Linked DNA regions of Caulobacter sp. FWC2. The main gene of each other region encodes a partner of the protein of the gene in region 2 in a complex. Links are inferred from orthologs where the notes say so. Each region holds a gene or a part of one and is shown on either strand. Other genes may lie near its edges. The genes, in order: dnaG and CSW62_RS10195.

Evidence for each region.
Region 1: the proteins of CSW62_RS10195 (region 2) and dnaG are in contact, whole or in part, in a crystal structure (PDB 2R6A), measured with the Geobacillus stearothermophilus proteins. The link is inferred for Caulobacter sp. FWC2 from one-to-one orthologs. Residues at the interface, in WP_033016901.1 of Geobacillus stearothermophilus: Ser13, Glu15, Ala16, Gln18, Glu91, Leu92, Asp94, Ala95, Val96, Pro97, Thr98, Ala99, Ala100, Asn101, Tyr104, Tyr105, Ile108; in WP_049624496.1 of Geobacillus stearothermophilus: Lys456, Leu457, Leu458, Pro459, Ala460, Asn463, Ala464, Leu467, Leu535, Leu536, Ile537, Ala538, Gln544, Glu545, Asp548, Tyr549, His552.

The regions. Positions count from the first base shown.
Region 1 is NZ_PEBF01000001.1:4,354,634-4,371,389, forward strand. The notes cover bases 1-2,880. They hold dnaG (DNA primase), read right to left. Parts: upstream 2,468-2,880; coding sequence 533-2,467; downstream 1-532. Other genes in these bases: rpoD (RNA polymerase sigma factor RpoD), read right to left, coding at 1-75; CSW62_RS20680 (serine hydrolase), read right to left, coding at 2,667-2,880. Also shown: more of CSW62_RS20680, read right to left, coding at 2,881-3,893; CSW62_RS20685 (hybrid sensor histidine kinase/response regulator), read left to right, coding at 4,028-5,959; CSW62_RS26645 (hypothetical protein), read left to right, coding at 6,037-6,381; CSW62_RS20690 (MBOAT family protein), read left to right, coding at 6,402-7,439; CSW62_RS20695 (hypothetical protein), read left to right, coding at 7,443-8,633; CSW62_RS20700 (TetR/AcrR family transcriptional regulator), read left to right, coding at 8,780-10,006; CSW62_RS20705 (hypothetical protein), read left to right, coding at 10,204-11,319; CSW62_RS27335 (calcium-binding protein), read left to right, coding at 11,507-13,519; CSW62_RS20715 (M20/M25/M40 family metallo-hydrolase), read right to left, coding at 13,538-15,202; CSW62_RS26230 (hypothetical protein), read right to left, coding at 15,312-15,983. UniProt on the Escherichia coli protein: RNA polymerase that catalyzes the synthesis of short RNA molecules used as primers for DNA polymerase during DNA replication.
Region 2 is NZ_PEBF01000001.1:2,121,216-2,131,000, reverse strand. What follows is about bases 747-3,652. They hold CSW62_RS10195 (replicative DNA helicase), read left to right. Parts: upstream 747-1,393; coding sequence 1,394-2,911; downstream 2,912-3,652. Other genes in these bases: CSW62_RS10190 (MarC family protein), read left to right, coding at 3,024-3,652; CSW62_RS10200 (TonB-dependent siderophore receptor), read left to right, coding at 747-1,180. Also shown: more of CSW62_RS10200, read left to right, coding at 1-746; more of CSW62_RS10190, read left to right, coding at 3,653-3,710; alr (alanine racemase), read left to right, coding at 3,750-4,838; CSW62_RS10180 (hypothetical protein), read left to right, coding at 4,878-7,055; CSW62_RS10175 (hypothetical protein), read right to left, coding at 7,066-7,680; DNA repair protein RadA, read left to right, coding at 7,803-9,185; CSW62_RS10165 (CvpA family protein), read left to right, coding at 9,182-9,785. UniProt on the Escherichia coli protein: The main replicative DNA helicase, it participates in initiation and elongation during chromosome replication. Travels ahead of the DNA replisome, separating dsDNA into templates for DNA synthesis.

The DNA.
Region 1 (16,756 bases), 2.2 Mb from region 2 along the record:
GGTCAGGTCGAGCAGGGGGCCGTCACCGCCGTTGGTTTCGGGCGCTTCCGTCTCGGCCGAGGAATTGTTGCTCATCAAGCTCTCCGAAATCGACACCGCCGTCGTGCAAGAGCGGCGCCGAAAAAATCCGTATCGAAAAGGAGTCGCCTGCCCGTCGCGCGCTTCCCCCAGCAAGTCAGGGTTCTGAGTCAGCGCTTTCCCAGGGATCACGTTCCCGTCAGAATTCGCCAGACGCGCCCGGGCTGTCCATGTGGAAGCGCTCCGCGAGAGACCCGGCGGAGACCATATGGCGTGGGCGCGGCCTGACGCTTTCCCTGATCGGGTCGGCGACCGCTGGGGACCTGGGGCCGCGGCGAGGGTGACATCCTGTTTCGATGAGGGCGCGCGCAACGGCGGCCCGAGCGATGTCAATCAGCTGCTTGGCAAATCCTTGAGTCGGCAAATGGCTTTGGGTGACGCCGGTGTCAAGATGGCACGGCCCCGCTACTGCAAACATTTGCGACAACCCGACCCTGTCCGGGACGGACGGAGGCTAGTGCAAGACCTGCGAAACCATCTCCGGATCGGTCCATCCGCCGCTGTCGATCAGGCGCTTGACCGCGTCCCTTTCGGTCTTCAGGCGCAGCAGGGTCTGGAAATCGCTGTCATCGACCAGGTCGATCTTGGCGTCGTCGACCGCCCGCTCCAGGGCCGTCAGGCGGATCAGAAGGTCGAAGGCCTGCGACCAGAGGACGCGGATGGCTTCTTCCGGGTTCTGGGCGGCGCTTTGGCCGACATCCAGCGCCTTGACGCCGGAAGCGGAACGCTCCAGCAGCGCCAGGACCCCGGCGTCGTAGCCGACCGAGGCCAGGCGGCCGCGCAGCATGCCGGTCTCGACATGGTCGGCCTCCATGCGCAGGTTCACCAGCTCTTGGGCGATGCCGTCCAGGCGCGCGTCGCCCAGGCCCTGGTTCATCAGCACCTCGATGCGGTCGTCGACGACCTTGGGATCGCGGATGGCGGCGATCAGCAGGGCGGCCGAGAAGGGCTTGGGGGCGTGCTGCAGGGCCTGGGCGGCCGCGCGGCCCTCGGCCGTGGAGCCCTCGATCCGAGGCTTGCCCCAGCCGCCCTTGCGGGGCGTGTTGTCCCAGCGCTGGCGGGACAGCTGCCGGCCCGCGTCGCTGGCGTCGGTCTTGACCCGCCGCGCCGCCCGCATCTCGTCGAGGCGGTCCAGCAGCTCTTCCTTATAGGCGTGGGCCAGGTCCTTGTCGGCGATGGTCGCCGCCAGGGTGCGCAGGCGGACCTTGAGGTTTGTGCGCTGCTCGGGCGTGTCGAAGGGCTCGACGGCCTTCTCGCGGTCGAACAGGGCCTCGACGAAGGGCTTGGTGTCGGAAAGCTGGGCCTTCAGGGCCGCCGGCCCCTGCTCGCGCAGCACGTCGTCGGGGTCCTTGCCGCCCACGGGCATGGAGAACAGGAACGAGCGCCCGGGCTTGAGCAGCGGCAGGGCGCGGTCGATGGCGCGGTCGGCCGCCCGCTGCCCGGCCTTATCGCCGTCGAAGCACAGGGTGGGCGTCGGATGCAGGCGCCAGAGGCCCTCCATCTGCTCCTCGGTCAGGGCCGTGCCCATGGCCGCCACCGCCGGCACGCCCGCGCGCTGGCAGGCGATGACGTCCATATAGCCCTCGACCACCACCATCGGCGGCTTGCCGCCGCCGCTCTGGCCCTCGTGCAGGATCTTGCGGGCCTCGAACAGGCCGTACAGCACCCGCCCCTTGTGGAAGAGACCGGTCTCGGGACCGTTCAGGTATTTGGCGCGGGCGTTGGGATCCATGGCCCGCCCGCCGAACGACACCACCTTCCCCCGGCTGTCGGTGATCGGGAAGATGATCCGGTCGCGGAAGCGGTCATAGGGCTGGCCGCCGTCCTCGGGCGAGATCAGCACGCCGGCGTCGACCAGATCGCCCGGCTTGGCGCCCTTGGCGACCAGATAGTCCTTGAGGCCCGTGCGGGTGTTGGGCGCGAAGCCGATGCGGAAGCGGCTCCACTCGGTCTCGGGCAGGCCGCGCTTTTCCAGATAGGCGCGGGCGGCCTGGCCGACGGGCCGGCGCAGCTCGCTCTCGAACCAGGCGGTCGCCAGCTCCATCCAGTCGCCGAGAGACGAGCGCTTCTGTTCCTCGCGGGCGGCGTGCGGGTCGACGGCAGGCAGGCTCATGCCGGCCTCGGCCGCCAGGCGCTCCACCGCCTCGGCGAAGGTCAGCCGCTCGGTCTCCTGCAGGAAGCTGATGATGTCGCCGTGCTTGCCGCTGGAGAAGCAGTGATAGAAGCCCTTCTCGTCATTGACGAAGAACGACGGGCTCTTCTCCTTGGTGAACGGCGACAGCCCCGCATACTCACGCCCCTGCCGGCGCAGCTTCACCGTCTTGCCGACGACGTCGGACGGGCGAAGGCGGGACTTCAGTTCTTCGAGGAAGCGGTCGTCGAAACGCATTGAGGTGGGCGGTACTTCACGGGTTTGAACCCGACACCTTATCTGGCGAGCCGCCTCGCCAGAACCGGACGTGGGCGGGCGTCCATAGCCATATGGCGAGTCCCGCACAAGTTACCCACAGATTAACCGATCAAAGCTCGGCCCTAGGAACATAGCCCCCCTCGCTCGTGACAGCGCCCCCGCATTGCCGGGGAGCCCTCTACCCTGCCGCTTCGGTGAAGCTCGAATAGACCAGCGTCCGCAGCTCCCGGCGGATCGGGTACGAGGTCGACGGCATCAGTTGGGTCATGAACACCACCGCCAGGTCCTCGACCGGATCGATCCAGAACGCCGTCGAGGCCATGCCGCCCCAGAAATACTCGCCCAGCGAGCCCAGGTTCTTGGTCCGGGCCTGGTCGATGGTCATGGCGAAGCCGAGGCCGAAACCCAGGCCTTCGAACACCGCCTCGCTGAACAGCGACTTGGAGACCTGGACCAGCTCCTTGCCGCCCGGCAGGTGGTTCATGGTCATCAGCTTGATGGTCTTGGGGCTGAGCAGGCGCGCGCCGCCCAGCTCGCCGCCGTTCAGCAGCATCCGGCAGAAGCGCATGTAGTCGTCGGCCGTCGAGACCAGGCCGCCGCCGCCCGACTTCATCGACGGATCCTTGAAGTAGCGGCTCTTCTCCGGATCGTCCTGCAGCACCACCCGGCCCGAGGGGGTCAGGGCGTAGCAGGCGGTGAAGCGCTCGCGCTGGCTTTCAGGCACGAAGAAGCCGGTGTCGACCATCTTTAGCGGGTCGAAGATTCGGGTCTTCAGGAAGACGTCGAACGGCACCCCCGATATCTTCTCGACCAGATAGCCCAGCACGTCGGTCGAGACCGAATAGTTCCAGGCCTCGCCCGGCGAGAACTCCAGCGGCACCGTCCCCAGCGTGTCGACGAAGCCTTGCAGGCCGCCCTCGCTGTCGACGCCGTCCAGCTTCAGCTTGCGATAGGCCGCGTCGACATTGGTTCGCTGCTGGAAGCCATAGGTCAGGCCCGAGGTGTGCCGCAGCAGGTCGATCGTCCGCATCGGCTCGCTGGCGCGCTTCGATTGGAACGCGCCTTCGACTCCGGCGGCGAACACGCCCAGGTCGCGCCAGGCCGGGATGAAGCGGTGCACCGGATCGTCCAGCGACACCAGGCCGTCCTCGACCAGCATCATGAAGGCCACACTCGTGACCGGCTTTGTCATTGAGTAGATGCGGAACAGGCTGTCGGCCTTCAGCGGCTTTCCCCGCTCGACATCAGCGCTGCCCAGCACCGAGGTGTAGGCCAGTTGGCCGCGCCGCCAGACTTGGGTAAGGGCGCAGGGCAGTTTTCCGGTGTCGATATACTTGGACTGGATGAAGCTATCGATGCGCTTCAATCGCTCGCTCGATAGTCCGACGGCTTCTGGCGTGCTCAAAATCCTGGTCTCCCCTTCCGACCTGCTCTGGTCGTGTTTGCGTACCGCTAAATCGAAATCGAAGACGGGGCTTTTTGCCGCAACGTAAACTTTACCCGATCCTGCGAGTATCGATTGAAAACGAGGAAACGGGGATGGGCAAGGTCTTGGACGCCGAGGCTGCCTCCAGAATTGAAGCCGCGGCCGCCGACTGGTTCTTCCAGAGCAGCCTCGACATGTTCGTCGTCCTGGACGGCCGAACGATCGCCCGGGTCAATCCCGCCTGGGTGCAGCTGACCGGCTGGTCGCCCGCCGAGTCGGTCGGCCGGCACATGCACGACTTCTTCCACCTGCACGACAGGCCGGTCATCGAGGACATCGGGCGGGCGCTGGAGGCGACCGGCCAGGCGTCCGGCGAGCACCGCCTGGCCCGCAAGGGCGGCGGCTGGCTCTGGGTGCGCTCGAAGTCCAAGGTCTTGGAAGGCGGCGGCCTGATGATCGTCTACCAGGACTTCAGCGAGGAGCGCGCCCGCGAGATCGCCCGCCAGCAGGCCGAGCGCTCCAATGAACTGGTCCGCAGCGCCGCCGGCGTCTATGTCTGGCGCTTCGATCCGCGCAAGGGCGTCTACGTCTTCGAGCAGGACATCCCCACGCCCAGCGCGCCGCAAGGCGGGGTGCGGACCATGACCATCGCCGAGATGACGATGTCGATCCACGCCGAGGACCGCGAGCGTGTCTGGGAGGTCTTCTCCCATACCCTGCGCACCGGCGAGCATGTCGAGATCGACTACCGGTACCTGGATCCCGCGACCGACAACTGGGCGCACATGCACTGCGCCTGGCGCGGCGTGCGCGGCGCCAGTCCGAACGCCTGGGACGTCATCGGCATCAGCCAGGACGTCACCGAGCTGGTCGAGGCCCGCGACGCGGCCCTGGGCGCGGCCGAGGCCAAGAGCCAGTTCCTGGCCAATATGAGCCACGAGATCCGCACCCCCATGAACGGCGTGCTGGGCGTGCTGCACCTGTTGAAGACCGAGACGCTGACCGACGACGGCCGCCGGCTGCTGAACGAGGCGCTGGGCTGCGGTGAGATGCTGTCGGAGCTGCTCAACGACATCATCGACTTCTCGAAGATCGAGGCCGGCAAGCTGGAGCTGGGCTCCGAGCCGGTCGATCCGGCCGAGCTGCTGGCCGGCGTCGCCGACATGCTGCGGCCCCAGGCCGAGTCGAAGGGCCTCTATCTTCGCGTCGAGGCGCCGCGCCGAGGCGAGAAGGGCGAGCTGGGTTGGGCGGCCACCGATCCGCTGCGCCTGCGCCAGGCCCTGTTCAACCTGCTGGGCAACGCCGTGAAGTTCACGCTGGAGGGCGGCGTCGTCGCGCGCCTCTCGGGCCAGCGCGCTGAGGGCAAGCTGCGCCTGCGCTTCGAGATCACCGACACCGGCGTCGGCATCGACCAGGACTCCGGCAAGCGCCTGTTCGAACGCTTCCGGCAGGGCGACGGCTCGACCACCCGCCGTTTCGGCGGCTCGGGCCTGGGCCTGTCGATCTGCCGCCGCCTGGCCGAGATGATGGGCGGCGAGGTCGGCTTCACCAGCGAACAGGGCAAGGGCTCGACCTTCTGGCTGGAGGTCGAGGCCGACGCCTGCGCCGAACCGGCGGCGCATACCGACGAGCCCGACGCCGCGCTGTTCGAAGGCCTGAATGTGCTGCTGGTCGAGGACAACGCCACCAACCGCCTGATCGCCAGCCGCATGCTGGAGGCGTTGGGCGCCCGGGTGGCCACCGCCGAGGACGGGGTCCAGGGCGTGGCCGCGGCCCGCGCGGGCTTTGACCTGATCCTGATGGACATCCAGATGCCCGTCATGGACGGGATCGAGGCCACCCAGCGCATCCGCGCCCTGAAGGGCTCGGCCGGCAAGGTTCCCATCCTGGCCATGACCGCCAACGCCCTGGCCCACCAGCAGGCCAGCTATCTGGCGGCCGGCATGGACGGGGCGATCGCCAAGCCATTGTCGCCTCTGGCCCTGACCCAAGCCATCGTCCGGGCCCTGACCGCCGAACCCGCGGCGACGCTGAGAGCTTCTTGATCGGGATTACGGTCGTCCCCCTGTTCAAACCGCCGCGCCGCCGCTAACCCTCGCCCGGGAAGTCGAGCCGGGGGTCCATGCTCTTTTCGTCGCCGCTGTTCCTGTTCTTCGTTCTGCCGCCGGCGCTGCTGCTGTATGTCCTCGCGCCCCGGGTCCTGAAGAACGCCGTCCTCCTGGTCGCCAGCCTGCTGTTCTACGCGTGGGGCGAGCCGGTCGCGGTGCTCGTCGTCCTGGCCTCGGCGCTGCTGGACTATGGCCTTGGCCATAGGGTCACCCGGCCTGGACCGGAGGGCGGCCGCTGGCTGGCCGTCGGGGTCAGCGCCAACATCCTGCTGCTGTTCGTCTACAAGTACGCCGACTTTCTGATCGACTCCGTCCAGCCCCCCTCTCTTCCCTGGGCGTCGCACCGCTGCCGCACCTGAACCTCGCCCTGCCGCTGGGCGTGTCGTTCATCGTCTTCGAGAAGATCACCTATCTGGTCGACCTGCGCAGGGGCGAAAGCCAGCGGGTCCGGTCCTTGCGCGACTACCTGCTGTTCGTGTTCTTCTTTCCCAAGGTCCTGGCCGGGCCGATCATAAAATATCACGAGATCGACGACGCCCTGCGCGAACGCCGCGCGGACTGGGACGACCGAACCTGGGGCTTGCTGCGTTTCCTGTGGGGCTTGGCGCGAAAGGTGCTGATCGCCGACGTCTGCGGCCAGGTCGCCGACCGCGCCTTCGATCCCGCCAACGGTCCGATCGGTTTTGCCGGCGCCTGGATCGGCGTGCTGGCCTTTACCGTGCAGATCTATTTCGACTTCGCCGGCTATTCCGACATGGCGCTGGGCCTGGCGAGGATATTCGGCTTCCGCCTGCGAGAGAACTTCGCCCATCCCTATGGCGCGACGAGCTTCACCGAGTTCTGGAAGCGCTGGCACATCTCGCTGACCACCTGGATCCGCAGCTATCTGTACATCCCGCTGGGCGGCAACCGGCATGGGGCGGCGCGGACCTATCTGAACCTGTGGCTCTGCTTTCTGCTGTCGGGTCTGTGGCATGGGGCGGCCTGGACCTTCGTGCTGTGGGGCGTCTGGCATGGGGCGTTCATGGTGCTTGATCGCCAGAGCTGGTGGACATGGACCCAGCGCCTGCCCTCGCCGATGCGCGTGGCCGGCACGCTGGTGCTGGTCATGATCGGCTGGGCGATCTTCCGCAGCCACGGCCTGCCGCAGTTGGGCGCGGTGCTGGGCGCCATGGCGCGGCCGGGTCTGGAAGGCCAGTTCCTGGCGGTGCGCAGCCACGAGGCCGCGGCCATGGCCATCGGCCTGATCGGCGCCCTGGTCGCGGCGACGCCGCTGGTCCGCACCCTGACCGAGCGCGCCGCCGCGATCCCGGCCGCCCGGGCCGCCGCGTCGCTGGCCATCGTCCTGCTGGGCGTTCTGGCCATCGCCAAGGCCGTGACGACGACGTTCAACCCGTTCCTCTATTTCCGGTTCTAGGCCATGCGCGCTTTGCTCACCTGGACGCCCCGGATCCTGGCCCTGGCCGTGCTGGCCGGCCTCGGCGCGATCGGCGCCTCGGCCCTGAAGGAACGGCCCGCCGACACGAGCCTGCTGGGCATGCAGCTGCCGCCGGACAAGATCGCCCTGACGCCCGCCGCCCTTTGGCATGGCGAGTACCAGAAGGCCGCCGAGGCTCGCGCCGCCGCCGCCCTCCCGCCGCGCCCAGCCATCGTCCGCGCCTACAATCAGGCCCAATGGAACGCCTTCGGGACCTCGTCCATGGCCTCGGGCTCGATTATCCGGGGCCGCAAGGGCGCGCTGTTCGAGGAGAGCTATATCGAAGCCCATTGCGGGCTGAAGCTGAAGGTCGACGTCGCGGCCATGCCCGACTACGCCCGCCGCCTGCGCCGGGCCCAGGACTGGTTCGAGGCGCGCGGTCAGAAATTCGTCTACGTGCTGGCCCCGATCAAGACGACCTGGTTCCCGGACCTTGTTCCCGCCAGCTATCCCTGCGCGGCCAAGCGCGACAGCGTCTATCCCGCCGCCAGGCGAGCGCTGACCGAAGCGGGCATCCACTGGGTCGACGGCCGCGCCACCCTGGAGGCCCAGCGGGGCAAGCTCGGCTACGAGATGTTCCCCCGCAACGGCATCCACTGGAACCAGCTGGGCGTCGCCCTGGCCGCGCGCGCCTTCGTCGGCGAGCTGAACCGCCAGGGCCTGGCCACGCCGGCGCTGGACTGGGACATCGCCCAGGCGCCGGACGAGGTCGGCCTGGACCGCGATCTCTCGAGCCTGCTGAATCTGCGCCAGCCGCCGAAGGGCTGGAAAGCCCCGGCGGTCACCCCACGCCCCGTCGGGCCGCCCGGCTCGGGCGCGTTCACGGTCACCGCCGTCAATGACAGCTTCTTCGATCCTTTGGCCCTGTTCCTGACCCAGGCCCGACTGGCCCGGCGGGCGCGGAACTATGGCTACTTGACCCTGGCGCCCATCGAGTACCGCGACGGTGTCGCCTATCCGCTGACCGCGACGCCGGAAATCGTGCTGAACGACCTGATCGCCTCGGACGTCGTGGTGCTGGAACAGGTCGAGAGCCAGACCGGCGGCCTGGTCGGTCGCAGGTTCCTGGATCTGGTCGAAACCGAGATGGCCCGCGAAGCCGTGTCAAAACCCGCCGCGCTGAAACATTCCTGACAAACCCTGACGCTAGGTCAGCGCCAATTGTCCCTCGACGGACGGAGCGCCCTTTAAGCCGGCCCTCCTCGCGCCTAGATTGGACCGGACAGTCCAGTCACCGGCGCGGCCGCCGATTTTTGGTGACGGGACTTGGGGATGTGACGATGGATGACGGTCGGGTCGCGGGGGCGGCGACAGCGCGCTACGCCCGCAAGAAGGAGAGCATCCTGGCGGCGGCTACGGCCATCCTGAACCGCCAGGGCGTGCGCGGCATGACCCTGGCCGACGTCGCCGCCAATGTCGGGCTGAACACCACCAGCGTCACCTACTACTACCGCAAGAAGGACGACCTTGCCGCCGCCTGCTTCATGCGCGGCCTGGAACGCTTCGAGGCCATGGTCGAGGAGGCCGCCGCCGAGGCCGCGCCCGCCGCGCGCATCCTGAAGTTCCTGGACCTCTACCTCGATCTGAACCGCCGGGTCCGCCTGGGCGAGGCCACGCCCCTGACCAGCTTCGCCGAGATCAAGGCCCTGAAGGAGCCCCTGCGCGGCTCGGTGGTCAACGCCTTCAACGACCTGTTCCGCCGGGTGCGCGGCTTCTTCGACGATCCCAGCCTGGCCCACCTGGACAAGCGCCAGCGCACGGCCCGCACCCATCTGCTGATGGAGCAGGTGTTCTGGTCGGGCCGCTGGCTGCGCCGCTACGATGTCGACGACTATGGCCGCGTGCGCGACCGGATGGGCGACATCCTGCTGAACGGCCTGCCCGCCGCCGGCCAGGTCTGGGCCCCGCGCGCCCTGCCCGACCCGACCCCGGTGTCGCCCGAGGGCCTGGAGTGGCGCGAGACCTTCCTCGTGGCCGCCACCCGCCTGATCAACCAGCGCGGCTATCGCGGCGCCTCGGTCGAGGAAATCTCGGCGGCGCTGAACGTCACCAAGGGCTCGTTCTACCACCACCACGACGACAAGGACGCCCTGGTCGCCGAGTGCTTCGAGCGCACCTTCACCGTCACCCGCCGCTCGCAGCTGGACGCCCGCGACCTGCCGACCGACAACTGGACCCGACTGGTCTCGACCGCCGCCGGCCTGACCAGCTATCAGCTGTCCGAGCACGGGCCGCTGCTGCGGGCCTCGTCGCTGGGCGCCCTGCCCGACACCCTGCGCCACGACATGGCCGACGGCTACATGCGCGGCTGGCAGCGCTTCGCCTCGATCATCTCCGACGGCATCGCCGACGGCTCGGTCCGCCCGATCGACCCCAGCATCGCCGCCCACATGATCAACTCGATGCTGAACGCCGCCGCCAGCCTGGGCGCCTGGACGCCGGGGCTCGAACGAGAAGAAGCGGCCGAGCTGTTCGCCAGGCCGCTGCTGACGGGGGTCTTGAACTAAGCCGAGGAACCGAAAACCCCGTCCTTCGACAAGCTCAGGATGAGGTTTTCTCCGGCGACGGCGAGACAGTAGTCCTCATCCTGAGCCTGTCGAAGGACGAGGACGGACCAAAGGTTGCGACCTATTAACCATAGTCTCGCCTCCCCCCGCTGACGGCTGTACCCTGACGCGACTGAGTCGCTTCGAGCCCCGCCGTCATGACGACGATCAATCCGTATTCGTCGACCTACGCCCCTGGCCTGACCGCCGGGCAGACGGCCGCGCAGCGCGCCCAGCAGGCCGCCGCCAACGGCACGACCCGCGACCAGAGCCCGACAATCAACACGCCTGCGGTCAATGTCACCCTCTCGGCCGCCGCCCAGGCCGCGCTGAAGGCCCAGACCGACTCCCGCACCGTCGACACGGTGGTCTCCGACGCCCGCGCCCAGATCGCCAGCCTGCTGAAGGCGGCCGGAACCAAGAGCGCCCTGAACAACGGCGACGCGACCATCGACCTTTCCGGCATGGATCGCCGCAGCCTCTACGCCGTGGCCAGCAACAAAGGCGGCCAGTTCCCGATGGACCAGCAGGTCGTCGCGTCGCTCGCCTTGAAGGACCAGCACGACACCGCGCTCGCCAGCCCCGCCGCCCAGGCGCGGCTGACCGGCGACTATGCCAGCCTCTACCAGGCCGCCCTCGACCAGATGGACGCCGCCGGGCCGGAGGAGAAGGCCTCCACCGCCTGGACCACCGAGCGCGCCGCCCTGGTCGAAGGCCGCAAGCAGGCCATCGCCCGCCCGGGCCTGTCCCCCGCCGGCATCGAGAACGACAGCGTCGCCGCCTACATGAAGGAAACCGGCAGCATCGTCGCCGGGGCCAAGACCCGCGACTTCGGCAAGGTGGCCGGCGACGTCCGCACCGCGCTGGACAAGCAGTACGAACTGGCCGTCGCCCCCGACGCGGCCAAGGACGGCAGCAGCGGCGCGATCGACTTCCGCCGCTTCGACGACCGCTCGCTGTCGGCGGTGGCCCTGAACAAGGACGAGCAGTTCTCAGGCCACGAGATCGCCCAGGCCAAGGCCGAGATCCGCCAGCGCGACAGCGACGCCATCAAGGCCAGCTACCAGTCGGCCTCGGACGCGGACGGCGGCTTCGGCAAGGCGATGATCACCCGCTACGCCGGCATGACCACCGAGGAACGCGACGCCACCGGTTGGACCCCAGAGGTCTATTCCAAGCTGGTCGAGCTGCAGGCCGCGAGCGACAAGCTGGCGGAGATGTTCAACGCGGACGGCGAGGTGGCCGGCGCGCCGAGCATGTTGGATTATCTGTAGGGCGGATCGGCGGGGCCGACGCTAAAGTCGCCCCGATCCCCGCGCTTGCCTCGCCCAGCAAGAAACCGATCACGGCCGCACCCGGGAAACCGATGGACGCGCCTTAAGCTCAACCTTAAGGTCGGTCTGACGCTAGGTCGCGCCTTTCGATTGCGGATTGAGTATGGGTTACACACTAGGAGCATTCGTGCCGCTGGTTGGCGGCGGCTATGTGATCGCCAGTGAGCGATCCCAGACGTTCAACGGTAGCCCCAGCATAGAGCTTTCCGTCCAGCTATATGACGCCAATCGGCAACCGGTCGGTGAGCGTGTGGTTGTTGGCCGAGCGTTCTCGGATCCTATCACCGGCCGCTTCGCGACCATCAAGGGGTATGACCTGGCGGCCTCGCCGTTCGGCGGCTTCCACATCGTCTACATCGGCGACACCCGCCAAGCGTCATATTCGCCAGTTTTCAGCATCCAGTCCGGCGCCGTCTTCAACTCCAGCGGCCAGCTGATCAAGACCTTCGGCTATGACTATGCGGTCGACCTTCCGACAGCGCCTCACCTTATCCCTCTGATCAACGGCGGGGTGATCGTTCAGCAGGACTGGAGCAGCTGGTTCTACGACGCCAACGGCAAGCTACTGGCCCAACTCGCCAGCCCCGGGACCGGTGATTTTCACGACCTGGGGACGATCATTGCCCAGACGACGACCCGCGCCGACGGGACGGTTGACCAGTGGTTGATGGGCCTTGACGCCATGATCACCAGTACCGCCATCGTCAAGACCCTGGAGGGAACGGCCGGCGACGACAAGCTGGTTGGCTCGACGGGTCCGGATCGCGTCTCGGCCGGTGCGGGCAATGACACGCTCACGGGCGGCTTCGGCTTCGACGTTCTGACCGGCGGCGCCGGCGCCGATCGCTTCGTGTTCGGGCTGGACGGCAGTATCGACTGGGTGGCCGATTTCGACCCCACGCAGGACACGCTGCAGATCACCGACCTGCAGGGCGGCGCCTTGCCCGCCGTATCCGCCGGCCTGCTGACCTTCGACGGGCGCAGTCACATCCTCTACTGGGACGACGACGGCGCGGCGGGGGCGCACAGCCCCATCGCTGTGGCGTTGCTGGACGGTGTCGACCACCTCCGCCTGGCCAATATCCTGGGTGTCCAGCCGGCCCAGTTCGTCAACATCACAGGCCTGGGCGTCTATGAGATCGTCGGCTCCGGCGTCATCACGGGCGGCGCCCTGGCGGATACGCTGACCGGCGGAACCGGCGCCGACACATTGAGCGGCGGCGGCGGGGACGACGTGATCACCGGCGGCGAAGGATCCGACGTGATCGACGGCGGCGCGGGGGTCGACACGGCCCGCTACGCCGACAAGGCCTCGTCGTTCAAGATCACGATCGACGAGACCGGCTGGAAGATCGCCGACCTGCGGACGGGTCACACGACCGAGGTCGACACGCTGCGCAACGTCGAGTTCGCCGCCTTCGCGGACAAGACCCTGACCCTGGGGACCCAGAGCCTTGGCCTGGCTGTCGCCAGCGTCCTGCGCGCCCGGCCGGACGAGACCGCGGCCCAGGCCCTGCTCGCCGACCTGTATCCCAAGGTGTCGACGGGTCAGATGAGCCCAACGGCCCTGGATGCGGCCCTGACCAAGGCCGCGATCTCGACGACCTCGGTGGCGACCCTCAGCTACGAGTTTTTCACGGGAAAGATCCCGACCCAGGTCGGCGTCGACTTCCTGGTGTCGACAGCCGGCGGCAACGCCAACAACCTCAACAGCGCCTATTACGCCCCGTTCGACGCCGTGAATCGCTACATCAACTTCGCGATGAACCTGGGCAAGAACGGCGAGGGCCGGGCGGCGTTCGAGGCCAAGTACGGCGCGCTCAGTCTCTTCGACGCCACCAAGGAAGCCTACAGGACGATCTTCGGCGGGACGCCGACCGACGCCAAGGTTCACAGCCTGATCGACACGCGCGTCGACTACCTGGCCTATTACGGCGGTGACGGTCCCAGCGGAATTGGCACCAAGGCCGCCATGGTGGGTTTCCTGCTGGCGGCCGGCGCGACGGAGCATGTCGGCGTGATGGCCCGGTCCAACGACGCCTGGCTCGCCGATCTGTCGGATGGTTCGGCCCCGTTCGCGGTCGATATCATCGATCCGGCCAAGGGCTACTACAGGGCCGACTTCATCTTCGGGGGGTAGCCCACCCGAGGAGCCCCCCTACTTCCGCTCCCCCGCCGTCTCGGCGCGGATCGCTTTGAACTCCGACCCCGCCTTCCAGTCTGGCCAGTCGCGGGAATTGGCCAGGGCCTTGCCGGCTTCAAAGGTCAGGGCGACGTCCTGGGCGGCGCCGCGCAGGTCCCAGTCGGGGCTCCAGGCGTCGCAGGGCTGGTGGTAGCAGCGGCTGGTGTAGTCGGCGACCCAGGCGTCGCCGGCGGCGCGGCCGCCCTTGATCAGGTCCGCCCCGCCGCCCAGCCCCATCAGCAGCAGCACCGGCACGCCGCGACGGGCCAGCGAGAAGTGGTCGGCGCGGTAGAATAGCGCCCGCTCGGGCTTGGCGTCCGGGGTGATGGTCCGGCCCTGCCTGGCGGCCTGGGCGGCGAGGCCGTCCTCCAGCGCGTTCTGGCCCGCGCCCACCAGCACCACGTCGCGCGCCGGCCCCACGGTCTGCAGCACGTCGAAGGTGTAGTTGGCCACCGTCTTGCCCAGCGGCGCGGTCGGGTGGTTGGCGTAGTATTCCGAGCCCAGCAGGCCGCGCTCCTCGGCGGTCCAGGCGGCGAACAGGATCGAGCGCTCCGGGCGCGGGCCCTGGGTGAAGGCGCGGGCCGCCTCGATCACCGCGGCCACGCCGATGGCGTCGTCGGCCGCGCCCCTGCGGATGGTATTGCCCTGCGCATCCGGCGCGCCGACGCCGTAAGCGTCCCAGTGGGCGGCGTAGACCACCGTCTCGTCCGGATGCTTGGCGCCCGGCAGGCGCGCCAGGACATTGGCGCTGTCCATCGCCTGGTGGCTGACGGCGTAGTCGGCTGACAGGCTGGCGCCGGCCAGGACCACCGGCTTGAAAGCAGGGGTGCGGGCGATGCGTTTCAGCGCCTCGAAATCCAGGCCCGAACGCTTGAACAGATCGACCGCCACGTCGCGCTGGATCCAGCCTTGCAGCAGCAGCTTGTCCTTGGCGGGGTCTGCCCGGACGATGTCGTAGCCCTCGCCGTTCGAGGCCTTGACCGTCGTCCAGCCATAGCCGGCGCCCATGCTCTCGTGGACGATCAAGGCGCCGATCGCCCCGCGCCGCACGGCCTCCTCGTACTTGTAGGTCCAGCGGGCGTAGTAGGTGGCGGCCGAGCCGCCGAACTTGCCGGCCACGGGCTCGCCCGGCGCGGCCTCCAGGTCCGGGTCGCCGATCAGGAAGACGGCGATCTTTCCCTTCAGGTCGACGCCCTTGAAGTCGTCCCAAGCCCGCTCCGGCGCGGCGACGCCGTAGCCGACGAAGACCAGCGGAGCCTTGTCGATCCTGACCCTGTCGACGGGGCGCAGGGTCATGACCTGCGACTGCTCGCCCTGGTTCAGGGTCACAGGGCCGGTCTTGGTCGCTACCGTCAGGGTCGCCTGGCCATTGATCCGTGTACGGACTAGCGCCACCTTTTGCGTCCAGGCGCCGTTGTCGCCGGCCGGCTCCAGGCCCAGCGCCTTGAACTGGGCGCTGATGTACTCGATCGTCGGCGCCTCGCCCTCCCCGCCCGGCGCGCGCCCGGCGAAGCGGTCGGAGGCGAGCTCCCGCGTGATGTCCGACAGCCGCGCCGGATCGATCGGCCCGCTGTCTTGCGCGGCCGCGGCGCTGGCGAGGATCAGGCCCGAGGCCAGGGCGAGGAGAGCGGCTTTGGACATGGACGGACCTTCGATCGACGGGTGACGATTGGTAGCGTGATCGTAGGTCCACCCACAAGCAAACCGCCCGCCTCGACGCGATGAACCTGCGGCAAGCGCAAAGACGTAGCTATGCCTTACGTCTGCGCCTTTCCTTTACGACACAGATGACCTGAAACGCGAAATCGGTCATCACCAGTGCATTGAAGCTACTCTGCAATGTTGAGTATGAAATCAACCCATGTATTGCAGCATGTCGATTTGGTACTGGATCCAACCGCATCGAATCTAACGACACTGAATCTTCGGCGTTTTTGTAGAGCTGCCTCATCAGGCGCTTGGATAACTCCCATCCAACCATTCCAGGCGGAGCAACATCGCGAGGAAGAAGGTGTCCCAGCCAGGCCCTAAGTTCCCTCTGGCTTGCGAAGCTCCTTGGCGGAGCATCAGGAAATTCTATTCTTGAAACCCTTTCGATTTCAGGGAACAGCCTGCGCGGAACAGTCCGGTAGAGACCAATCTCATGAGCTTCTAACGCCTCACGAAACGTGGCTTTCGCCTCGCTATCAACTTCGCACTTATCGATCGACTCCTCAAAAAATCGACGGATGATTGACCAGTTCTCGCAGCAAAAGCGCGCCATAACGGCCGAAACTTCTGCTTCCGGCAGCTTTTCGATGATCCGCCATGGGGTAGAGCCATGCGGCAACCAGCCTAGCTGACTTAGCCGATGCTCTCGGTCCAGAGCACTCCACAGCCAGCTTAGAGCTTCGAAATCTGGGGCTAGTGGGTGCGGTGCCATTTATTTCGCCGTCTGCCCTCTAGACTTCTTATCGTCGCTCACATGTTTGAAAAACGCGAAATTTCTAACACGACAGATCGACGTGTTAAATTACCTCTCAATCGCGACCACAAGAAATCGGCGCGCCCCGCGAAGGGCGCGCCGCAAGTTACCCACGTGCTCGAGGGAGTTCGCTAGGACCTAGAACTTCTTGCGCAGACCGACCTTGTAGGTGCGGCCCAGCGGGTCGCCGGTGAACGGGTCGTAGCCCAGGTCGAGGCGGGCGTAGGACGGGTCCTTGTCGAACAGGTTGGTGATCGCCAGGGTCGCCGTCGTGTCCCAGGGCAGGAAGACTCGGTAGGCGAGATCCGTGAGGACCTGCTTCTTGATCGTCTTGCCTTCGCTGACCGTAACGCCCGCGCCGGTGGTGTCCTTGTAGGCGTTGGTCGCGAACGGGGCGGTGCGCTGGTCGGTGTAGGACCCGATGTAGTGGACCGACAGCCGCAGGTTATGCGGGCCCATGTTCCATTCGGCGAAGACGTCGCCCTTCCACTTGGGGATCGGCACGACCGTGGTCTGGTAGTTCAGCAGGCCCACGGCGTCGAAGGCCTTTTCGACCGTGATGCCTTCCACCACGGTGGCGCCGACCTTGTACTTCTGGATGTAGGTGGCGTTGCCGCCCAGGGTCAGGTCGCCGCCGACCACGTCCCGGAACCGGTAGTCGGCCGAGAAGTCGAAGCCGGCGTTCTTCACCGGCGCGCCGTTGATATAGGCGGTGCGCAGGCGGGCGATGC
Region 2 (9,785 bases):
AGTGGCGTCCTATGCCCGCGGCACGGTCTCGCCGACCCTGGCCTTCGGCTCGCGCGGCTTCACCGGCTTCACGCCCAGCAACGTCATCGACGTCGATCGCGACGCCGTCGGCGCCTATCTGGACCTGGAAGGCAAGCTGACCGAGAAGCTGACCGCCTCGGCGGCCGTCCGTCGTGAGCACTATTCGGACTTCGGCAACAACACGAGCTGGAAGCTGGCGGGCCGTTACGACTTCACCGACGCCTTCGCCCTGCGCGGCGCGGTCTCGACCGGCTTCCGCGCCCCGAGCCTGCAGCAGCAGTACTTCACCTCGACCTCGATCCTCTACATCAACCAGTCGGTCGGCGGGGTGACCACGGCCGTGCCGTTCGAAACCGGCACCTATCCGTCGGTCAGCACGGTCGGCCAAGCCCTGGGCGGCAAGCCGCTTGAGCCCGAGAAGTCCAAGAACTTCTCGCTGGGCGCGGTCTACCACAAGGGTCCGTTCGAGCTGACGGTCGACGCCTACCAGATCAATGTCGACAACCGCATCGTCCTGTCGGAAACCCTGACGGGCAGCGCCACCGCTGCGGCGGGCACCAACGCCCGGGTGATCTTCGACCTGCTGTCGCGATACGGCGCGTCGGCCGGCCGCATCTTCACCAACGGCGTCGACACCAAGACCAAGGGCGTCGACATCGTGGCGCGCTACCGGATCAACGACGAACAGGCCGGCACGTTCGACCTGACGGCGGCCGCCAATATCAACGACTTCAAGGTCAACCGCACACCGACCACCACGGTGCTGCCAACCCCGACCACGCTGTTCGGCCGCCAAGCCACGCTGCGCTTCGAGGAAGGCACGCCGCGCAACAAGGTCTCGCTGCAAGGCGACTGGAGCAAGGGTCCCTGGGGCGCCACCCTGCGCACCACCCTCTATGGCAACGTGCTGGCGCCCGGATCCGCCGCCGACGGCAGCGGCGACTGGCACACGGGCTCGCAAGGCATCGTCGACCTGGAGGCGCGCCGCCGCTTCGGCGAGCACACCACGGTGTCGGTCGGCGCGGACAACCTGTTCGACCAGTATCCCGACCAGGTGCCGCCGAACCTCAACACCAGCGGCGGCAACCCGTTCTCCAGCTTCTCGCCGTTCGGCTTCAACGGCCGCTTCTTCTACGGTCGCCTGGCGATCAACTGGTAGGCTGAAAGCCGCGCAAACGTTTGGGCCCGGAGAGCGATCTCCGGGCCTTTTCTCTTGGCAAAAAGTGCGATCGCACAGACCTTTCACCGCGTCCGTTTCTGACGCAACAGGCGTCAAAACATACACAGAACATCCTCAGATAAGCTCACACCTTTGGATGGCCCGACTGATCTGAGGCAAGCCTTGCCTCCGCCCTCGCGTTAAATTCCGCCGATGTCTCTCGTTCCCGCGCTCGACCTTGTTCTCCCCGGCCTTCCCGAGCCCACGATCAACGTGGCGCCGCACAACATGGAAGCCGAGCAAGCGCTGCTGGGCATTCTGCTCTACGACAACGCCGCCTACGAACGGCTGAGCGACAACCTGCAGGCCCGCTGCTTCTACGAGCCCTTCCACCAGCGCCTTTTCCAGTCGATCGAGACCCACGTCCGCAAGGGCCAGCTGGCCGAGCCGATCCTGCTGGCCGACGAGTTCAAGAAGGACCCCGCGTTCGAGGAGCTGGGCGGCCTGCGCTACCTGGCTGACCTCGTCGACCGCGCTCCGCCGGCGGCCAATGTCGGCGACTACGCCCGGGTGATCTTCGACCTGTCGCTGCGCCGCGAGCTGATCCGCATCGGCGGCGACATCGCCACGGCAGCGCAAGGCGGCAACGAGGAAAAGCGCACAGCCCGCGACCAGATCGAGTCGGCGGAACAAAGCCTCTACAGCCTGGCCGAGAGCGGCGCGGCCTCGTCAGGCTTCGTGACGTTCGGCGACGCCCTTCGCGGCGCGGTCGAGATGACGGCCGAAGCCTACAGCCGCGAGGGCGGCATGTCGGGCGTCGCGACGGACCTGGTCGATCTCGACCAGAAGATCGGCGGTCTGCACCCCTCCGACCTCGTGGTCCTGGCCGGCCGTCCGTCGATGGGCAAGACGGCGCTGGCGACCAACATCGCCTTCAACATCGCCAAGAAATACGCCTACGAGATCCAGCCCGACGGGACCAAGAAGACCGTCCAGGGCGGCGTCGTGGCCTTCTACTCGCTGGAAATGAGCGCCGAGCAGCTGGCCTTGCGTATGCTGGCCGACGCCTCCGGCGTGTCGGGCGACAAGCTCCGCAAGGGCGAGATCGACGCGTCCGAGTTCGGCCGGGTCCGCGACGCGGCCATGGAGCTGCAGGAAGCGCCGCTCTATATCGACGCCACCGGCGGTATTTCGATCGCCAAGCTGACAGCCCGCGCCCGTCGCCTGAAGCGCCAGGTCGGCCTGGACCTGGTCGTGGTCGACTACCTGCAGCTGGTCACCGGCTCGGATCTCGGCTCCAACGCCAACCGGGTTCAGGAAGTCTCGCAGATCACCATGGGCCTCAAGGCCCTGGCCAAGGAGCTGGCCTGTCCGGTCATCGCCCTCTCGCAGCTGTCGCGTCAGGTCGAGCAGCGCGACGACAAGCGGCCCCAGCTCTCCGACCTTCGGGAATCGGGCTCGATCGAACAGGACGCCGACATGGTGTGGTTCGTGTATCGCGAGGCCTATTATGTGGGCCGCGCCGAGCCGCGCGAAGGCACGCCCGAGCACCTGACCTGGCAGGAAGAGATGGACCGCCTGCACGGCCTGGCCGAGGTGATCATCGCCAAACAGCGTCACGGCCCCATCGGCACGGTGCGCCTGTCGTTCAACAGCGACACCACCAAGTTCGGCAATTTGGCCCGCGACCACTATTTCGCCCAGGCGCGGAACATTCCGTCGGACGAATAGCGCCGCAGATCCGATCTCTCCGGCGAAAGCCGGGGAAACTGCGTTGGGTGTTTGACTAAGGCGCGCGCCTCAAGCCACCGTCCCCGCCTCGCCCCCTGCCCCGACGAGTCACATGGACTTCAGCCCTCTGCCCACCTCCAGCCTGATCGGCGCCTTCCTGCTGGCGTTTCCGGCGCTGTTCTCGATCGTCAATCCGGTCGGGGCGTCGCTGATCTTCGATCAGGCCATGGCCGGGCGGGACCGCTCCGAGCGGCTACGGCTGGCGCGGCTGATCGGCTTCTACGCCTTCCTGGTGCTGCTGGGTTCGCTGCTGCTTGGCGGCTACATCCTCAACTTCTTCGGCGTCAGCCTGGGTGCCCTGCGGGTGGCCGGCGGCCTGGTGGTGGCGATCCGCGCCTGGGGCCTGCTGATGGACCCCCAGGAGCACGAGGACCGCAAGACCAGCCAGACCGAGCCGGCCCAAAGCCACGAGGACGTGGCGTTCTTCCCACTGACCATGCCGTTCACGACCGGTCCGGGCTCGATCTCGGTGGCCATCGCCCTGGCCTCCCAGCGACCTACCGAGGGCGCCAAGGTCGCGCCGTTCTTCCTCGGCGCCGGGCTGGCCGCGGCCCTGGTGGCGATCCTGGTCTGGCTGCTCTACAGCGCCTCGGGCCGGGTCATGCGCCTGCTGGGCCAGGGCGGCGCGAGGGTGCTGTCGCGGCTGGTGGCGTTCCTGCTGCTATGCATCGGCGTGCAGATCATGGCCTCTGGGGCGGAGAACCTGGTGGCGCGGTTCCTGGCCGTCCACCACGGTTAAGGCGTTGAACCGCGTGCCCGCGTCGGCTACGCCCCAACCGTGACCGACACCCGCATCATCATCGACCTCGACGCCTTGGCCACCAACCATGCGGCCCTGCGGGTCCGCGCTGGCGGGGCCGAGGTTGCGCCCGCGGTCAAGGCCGACGGCTACGGCCTGGGCGCGGCCCAGGTCGCCGATCGCCTGTGGGCAGAGGGCGCGCGCAGCTTCTATGTCGCCCGCCTGTCCGAGGGCGTGGCCCTTCGCGCTTCGCTGGGCGATCGGGACGCCGCCATCTACGTGCTCGACGGCGCCACGCCCGGTTCGGGCGACACGCTGGAGGGCGCGAAGCTGACGCCCGTGCTCAACAGCCTGCCCCAGGTCGAGGCCTGGAACGCCCAGGCACGCGCGGGCCGCCTGAAGGCCGCTTTGCACGTCGACACCGGCATGAACCGCCTGGGCCTTCGCCCCGAGGAGTTGAAGGTGCTGGTCGGCGCCTTTGATCGGCTCAAGCGGCTCGATATCGAGCTCGTCGTCAGTCACCTGGCCTGCGCCGACGAGCCGGGCCATCCGCTCAATGCGACGCAGCTGGAACGCTTCCAGGAAGCCGTCGCCCTGCTGCCGAACGCCCGGCGCAGCCTGGCCAACTCGGCGGGGATCTTCCTGGGCGAGGCCTGGCGCTTCGATCAGGCCCGGCCGGGGATCAGCCTCTATGGCGGCGGCCCCGAAGGTCGGCCGCATCCGGAGATCCGCGCCGTCGCCACGGTCGAGGCGCCGATCCTGCAAGTCCGCGTCGTGCCGCGCGGCGAAAGCATCGGCTACGGCGCCGGCTGGACGGCGACCGAGACCACCCGCGTGGCCATCGTCGCGGCCGGCTATGCCGACGGCGTTCCGCGCGCCGCCTATCCGCGCGGGACGGTCTGGTTCGACGGCGCCCAGCGGCCGATGCTGGGTCGCGTGTCCATGGATCTGATCGCCGTCGACATCACCGATTGCGACGCCGCCCGGCCCGGCGCGATGGTCGAATTGTTCGGTCCGAACCTGCCGATCGACGACGCGGCCGAGGCCGCCGGCACCACGGCCTACGAGCGTCTGACGCGATTGACGCTCCGCGCGACGCGCCGCTATGTGGGGACGCGGGGCGACTAGCCTTCAGCCTGCAATTGAGTTTCGCCCGGGGGCGCGTCGATGTCGGACCTGTACGAAGAAGCCAAGCGCGCGCTGCTGACCGCCGCGCGCCAGGAGGCCGGCTGGCGCTGGGTCGCCCTGGCTGTCGTGGTCGCCGCCATCGGCCTGTTCCATCATCTGATCGGCTTCAAGCTGATCGGCGCCCATGCCGACTTCTGGCGCGCGCCGCATAACGACATGGCCACCATGCTGGCCGGCCAGGAGGCGGTTTTCCGCCAGGCCTGGCGCTTCCCGCTGGTCGTCACCGACCGCCTGCTGAACCCAACCCTGCTGTCGACCGTCTATACCGACAGCATCCCCTGGATGACGGTCGCGCTGAAGGTTACGGGCCTGTGGCATTGGCTGAACGGCCTGGGCCTGTTCTTCCTCGTGTCCTACGCCCTGCAGCCGGTGGCCATGATCACCCTGCTCCGCGCCCTGAACGTCCGCCAGGTCGTGCTGCTGGCGATGGGCGGCCTGCTGGCCCTGCTGACGCCCGCCTTCCTGATGCGCCATGGCCACGTGGCCCTGAGCGGACACTGGATGGTGATCTTCGCCCTGGCCGCTGCGGTCGACAGCATTCGCCACGGCCTGACCTTGCGCCGCGCTGGCGTCTTCGCGGGCCTGGCAGTGCTGGCCATGGGCATTCACGCCTATCACCTGCCGCCGATCGGCTTCTGCTTCGCCGCGGCCATGGCCTCGGAGATCGCCCAGAAGCGCCCGAAGGCCTGGCTGAACTGCGCCAAGGCCGCGGGCCTGGTGCTGGGCGGCATGGTCCTGACCGCCGTCCTGCTGGGCTACGGCGTCGGCCAGGGCGCCGGCGGCGGCAAGAGCCCGATCATCGGCTACTACTCGATGAACATACTGGGTCCGATCCTGCCGCAGGGCTCGGCCCTGTTCGGCCAGACCTTCGAGGGCGGCTGGTTCAAGCAGACCCTGGACCCCAACGGCGGCCAATGGTTCGAGGGCTACAACTACCTGGGCGCTGGCGTGCTCTTCACGATCGCCGCCGGCGTCTTGCTGTCGGTGCGCCACGGCTGGCTGCCGACGCCCGCTCGCGTGTGGAGCCGCCGCTGGCTCCCGCTGGCCCTGGCCATGGTCGTGCTGACCCTCTGGGCCATCGGTCCCAATCCCTATCTGGCCCAGCGCCTGCTGTTCACGGGTCCGAAGCTGTCGGGCGTGTTCGAGTGGCTGAGCCTGTTCCGCGCCCATGGCCGCCTGTTCTGGGCCGCCGGCTACCTGCTGACCGCCGTCTCGATCGTGCAGATCGGCCGTTATGCCCGCCCCGTCACCCTGCTGGCCATCGCCGCGATCGCCGTCGGCCTGCAATGGGGCGACAGCCACGAGATGCGGGCCGGCGTACGCCACACCTTCAGCGAAGGCGCGCCGTCCTATCACCCGGTCGACCTCGAGAAATCGACGGTGCTGCACAACCGCCCCTGGGTGTTCGCTCCGACTTATTTCTGCGCGAACAACGTCATCGACCAGATGGAGATCTCGCAGCTCACCCTGGCGGCGGTGCGCACCGGCGGCACGTCGAACAGCGCCTCCACGGCCCGCGACCAGGGCATCGCGTGCCAGACGCCGGAAGACCTGTTCAAGGTCGCCGGCCCCAACGATCCGCGCATCACCGTGGTCATGGAAGAGAGCGCGGGCGCCGAGTACGGGCGCTTCACCCAGCGCACGGACTGCCACCGCTTCCTGCGCGGCCTGATCTGCGGCCAGGGGCTGGACAAGGTCCCGGGCCTGACCGAGATCGCGCCCTACGTCCCGAACGGCAGCCGCGTGCTGGCCCAGGTCAATTTCGACCAGGGTGTCAGCCCGCCAGAGCTGATCTCGGGCTGGTCGGCCGCAGATCCCAAGGGGATCTGGTCCAATGGCCCGCATTCGGTGATGACGATCAACGTCCCCAACCTCACGGCCGGCGCGCCGCTCATCGTCGAACTGCACGCCATGAGCTTCAACAAGCCGCCCGAGGTGATGCAGAAGATCGAGGTGTCGGTGAAGGGCCGCAAGCTGGTCACTTGGAACGTCGAGAAGGCCAACTGGCGCCCCTATCGGGTCAGCGTCCCCTCCGACCTCATCAAGCCTGGCGAGCCGCTGACGCTGGAGTATGCGATCGGCGCCCCCATGCCCTCGACGCCGGCAGACCCTCGCCGGATCGGCCTGGGCGTCGAAAAGGTGATCATCAGCCAGTAGGCGTCGCGCGCTACGGGGCGGCCAACGCCCGCAAGCGCGCGGCGTTGACCGTCTCGACGGCCGCCTTCAGCACGGTCGCGCTGTCGGCGGCGCCGTCAGCCGCGATGCTGTAGCGGTCGGCGGCGACCACGGCGTAGCGACCGGCCTTGGCGGTCTCGTCCCACTGCTCGGTGACGGTGCGGCCGGCGGCCGTGGTCACAGTCTCGTAGCCGGTGGCCGTACGACGCGTGCTGTTCGCGCCGACCGCGTCGTCGCTGGCGCCCACCGAACCGATCGCGCCCAGGTCCGCGACCTCCAGTGTGAAGCTCGCCGCGCCCTTGGCATAGCGAGCGCTTACCCTGGTCATGCCTGGCTCGGTTCCGGCCAGGCTCTGGACATTGCTGCGGACAAAGCCGCCGACCGTAGCCGGCAGGAGGGCCGGCAAGCTGGCCGGCGCCAGGGGCTTGGTTCCCTTCACCGCCGCCGCCTCGGCGCGGGCGGACTCCTTCTGCAATTGGCCGACCGTAACCTCGCCGCCATTGACCTCGACGCGCGCGGAGGCGTCCGTGTCCTTGGGCTGGGAGCGACCGCAGGCCGCCAGGGCCGCCATCGCCAGGATCGCCGCGCACCAGGCCTTGCTCCGCATCGTCTCGCTCCTCGACATTCGCCCTTATCCAAACGCATCGGCTCGCAGCTTGGCTGCGTCCGGCTTTGGCGCAGCGCCCCGCCACCCTGTAGTCTCCCTCTATCCGAGAATCAGGAGACTTCATGGCCCGCGACGGCGCCGTCTACGCCTGCCAGTCCTGCGGCGCGGTCCAGACCAAGTGGTCCGGACAGTGCCCTGCCTGCCAGAGCTGGAACACCCTGGTCGAAGAAGTCGGCGCCCGGCCGCCGGGCGCCCTGGCGACGACCAAGTCCACCCGCGTGCGCGGCCTGCAGTTCACCGGCCTGCAAAGCGACACGGCCCCGCCTCCACGCATTATGACAGGCGTCGACGAGTTCGACCGCGTCTGCGGCGGCGGCGTGGTCCCGGGCTCGGCCATCCTGATCGGCGGCGATCCGGGGGTGGGCAAGTCGACCCTGCTGCTCCAGGTCTGCGCCAGCGCCGCCCTGCGCGGCGTCTCCTGCGCCTATATCTCGGGCGAAGAGGCCGTGGAGCAGATCCGAGGCCGGGCCGACCGCATGGGCCTGGCCCAGGCCAATGTCAGCCTGGCGGCCGAGACCTCGCTGCGCGATATCCTGGATGGGCTGAAGCGCGACAACTTCGATCTCGTGGTCATCGACTCGATCCAGACGATGTGGAGCGACGCCCACGAGGCTGGCCCTGGCACCGTCACCCAGGTCCGCGCCTGCGCCACCGAGCTGGTGCGCCTGGCCAAGAAGAAGGGCGTGGCGATCCTGCTGGTCGGCCACGTCACCAAGGACGGCCAGATCGCCGGCCCGCGCGTGGTCGAACACCTGGTCGACGCCGTCTTGGCCTTCGAAGGCGAGCGTGGCTATCCGTTCCGCATCCTGCGCGGGGCCAAGAACCGCTTCGGGGCGACCGACGAGATCGGCGTCTTCGAGATGGGCGACGTCGGCCTGCGCGAGGTCAAGAACCCCTCGGCCCTGTTCCTCAATGAGGGCGGCGAACGCTCGGCCGGCGCGGCGGTGTTCGCCGGCATTGAGGGCTCTCGGCCCGTGCTGGTGGAATTCCAGGCCCTGGTCGCGCCTTCCGCGTATGGGACGCCGCGTCGCGCCGTGGTCGGATGGGACTCCGGACGCCTCGCCATGGTCCTGGCGATCCTGGAATCCCGATGCGGCCTTGGTTTTGGCGACAAGGACGTCTATCTGAACGTCGCTGGCGGCATCCGGATCACGGAGCCGGCGGCGGATCTCGCGGCGGCGGCGGCCCTGGCCTCCTCCGCTCTGGACGTCGCCCTGCCCCAGGACTGCGTCGTGTTCGGCGAGCTTAGCCTGTCGGGTGAAGTACGGCCCGTCAGCCGGATGGAGACGCGTTTGAAGGAAGCCGCGAAACTGGGATTTGGCCGGGCCCTCGGCCCGCTCTCGGGTCTTCCCGAAGGCGGCGGAGCCCTGCCGGTCGCGGGTGTCGCCCGTGTCGCGGACGCCGTCCGCCGCATCGGCGACGAGATCTGGAGCAGCCTGACGTGACGCCGTTCGACATCATCGCCGGACTGCTGCTGCTGATCTCCGGCGTCACTGGCTGGACGCGCGGCGCCTCGCGGGAGCTGACCTCGGCTCTGTCGTTCATCATCGCCGCCGCCATCTCGCTGTTCGGCCTGCGCATTTCGGGGCCCATCTTCCGCAGCCTCATGGACCCGGATTGGGCCGCCACGGCCGCCGCGATCGTGGTGGTGTTCGTCGTCTTCTTCCTGATCATCCGCCTGATCGGCGGCCAGTTGACCGCCAGCCTGCACGAGACCTCGGCCGGAACGCTGGACCGCGCGGTCGGTGCGACCTTCGGGGTGATCCGGGCCGTGGTCATCCTGGGCGTCTTCAACCTGCTGCTGCACCTGGCGACGCCGCCGGACCGCATGCCGCACTGGGTTGAGGATTCGATTTTCTATCCCTTGTCCGAAGCCAGCGGCACGGTGCTCAAGGTCTTCGCCCCGAAGGGCAAGGCCCTGGCCGGCAAGCTGGCCCCGGCGATCAAGGAAGCCGTTCATGAGGGCGGCGACAATACGTCCGGCGAGAAGTCGTCGGATAAAGGCTATGATGATGACCAGCGTCGGAAGCTCGACGACCTGGTGG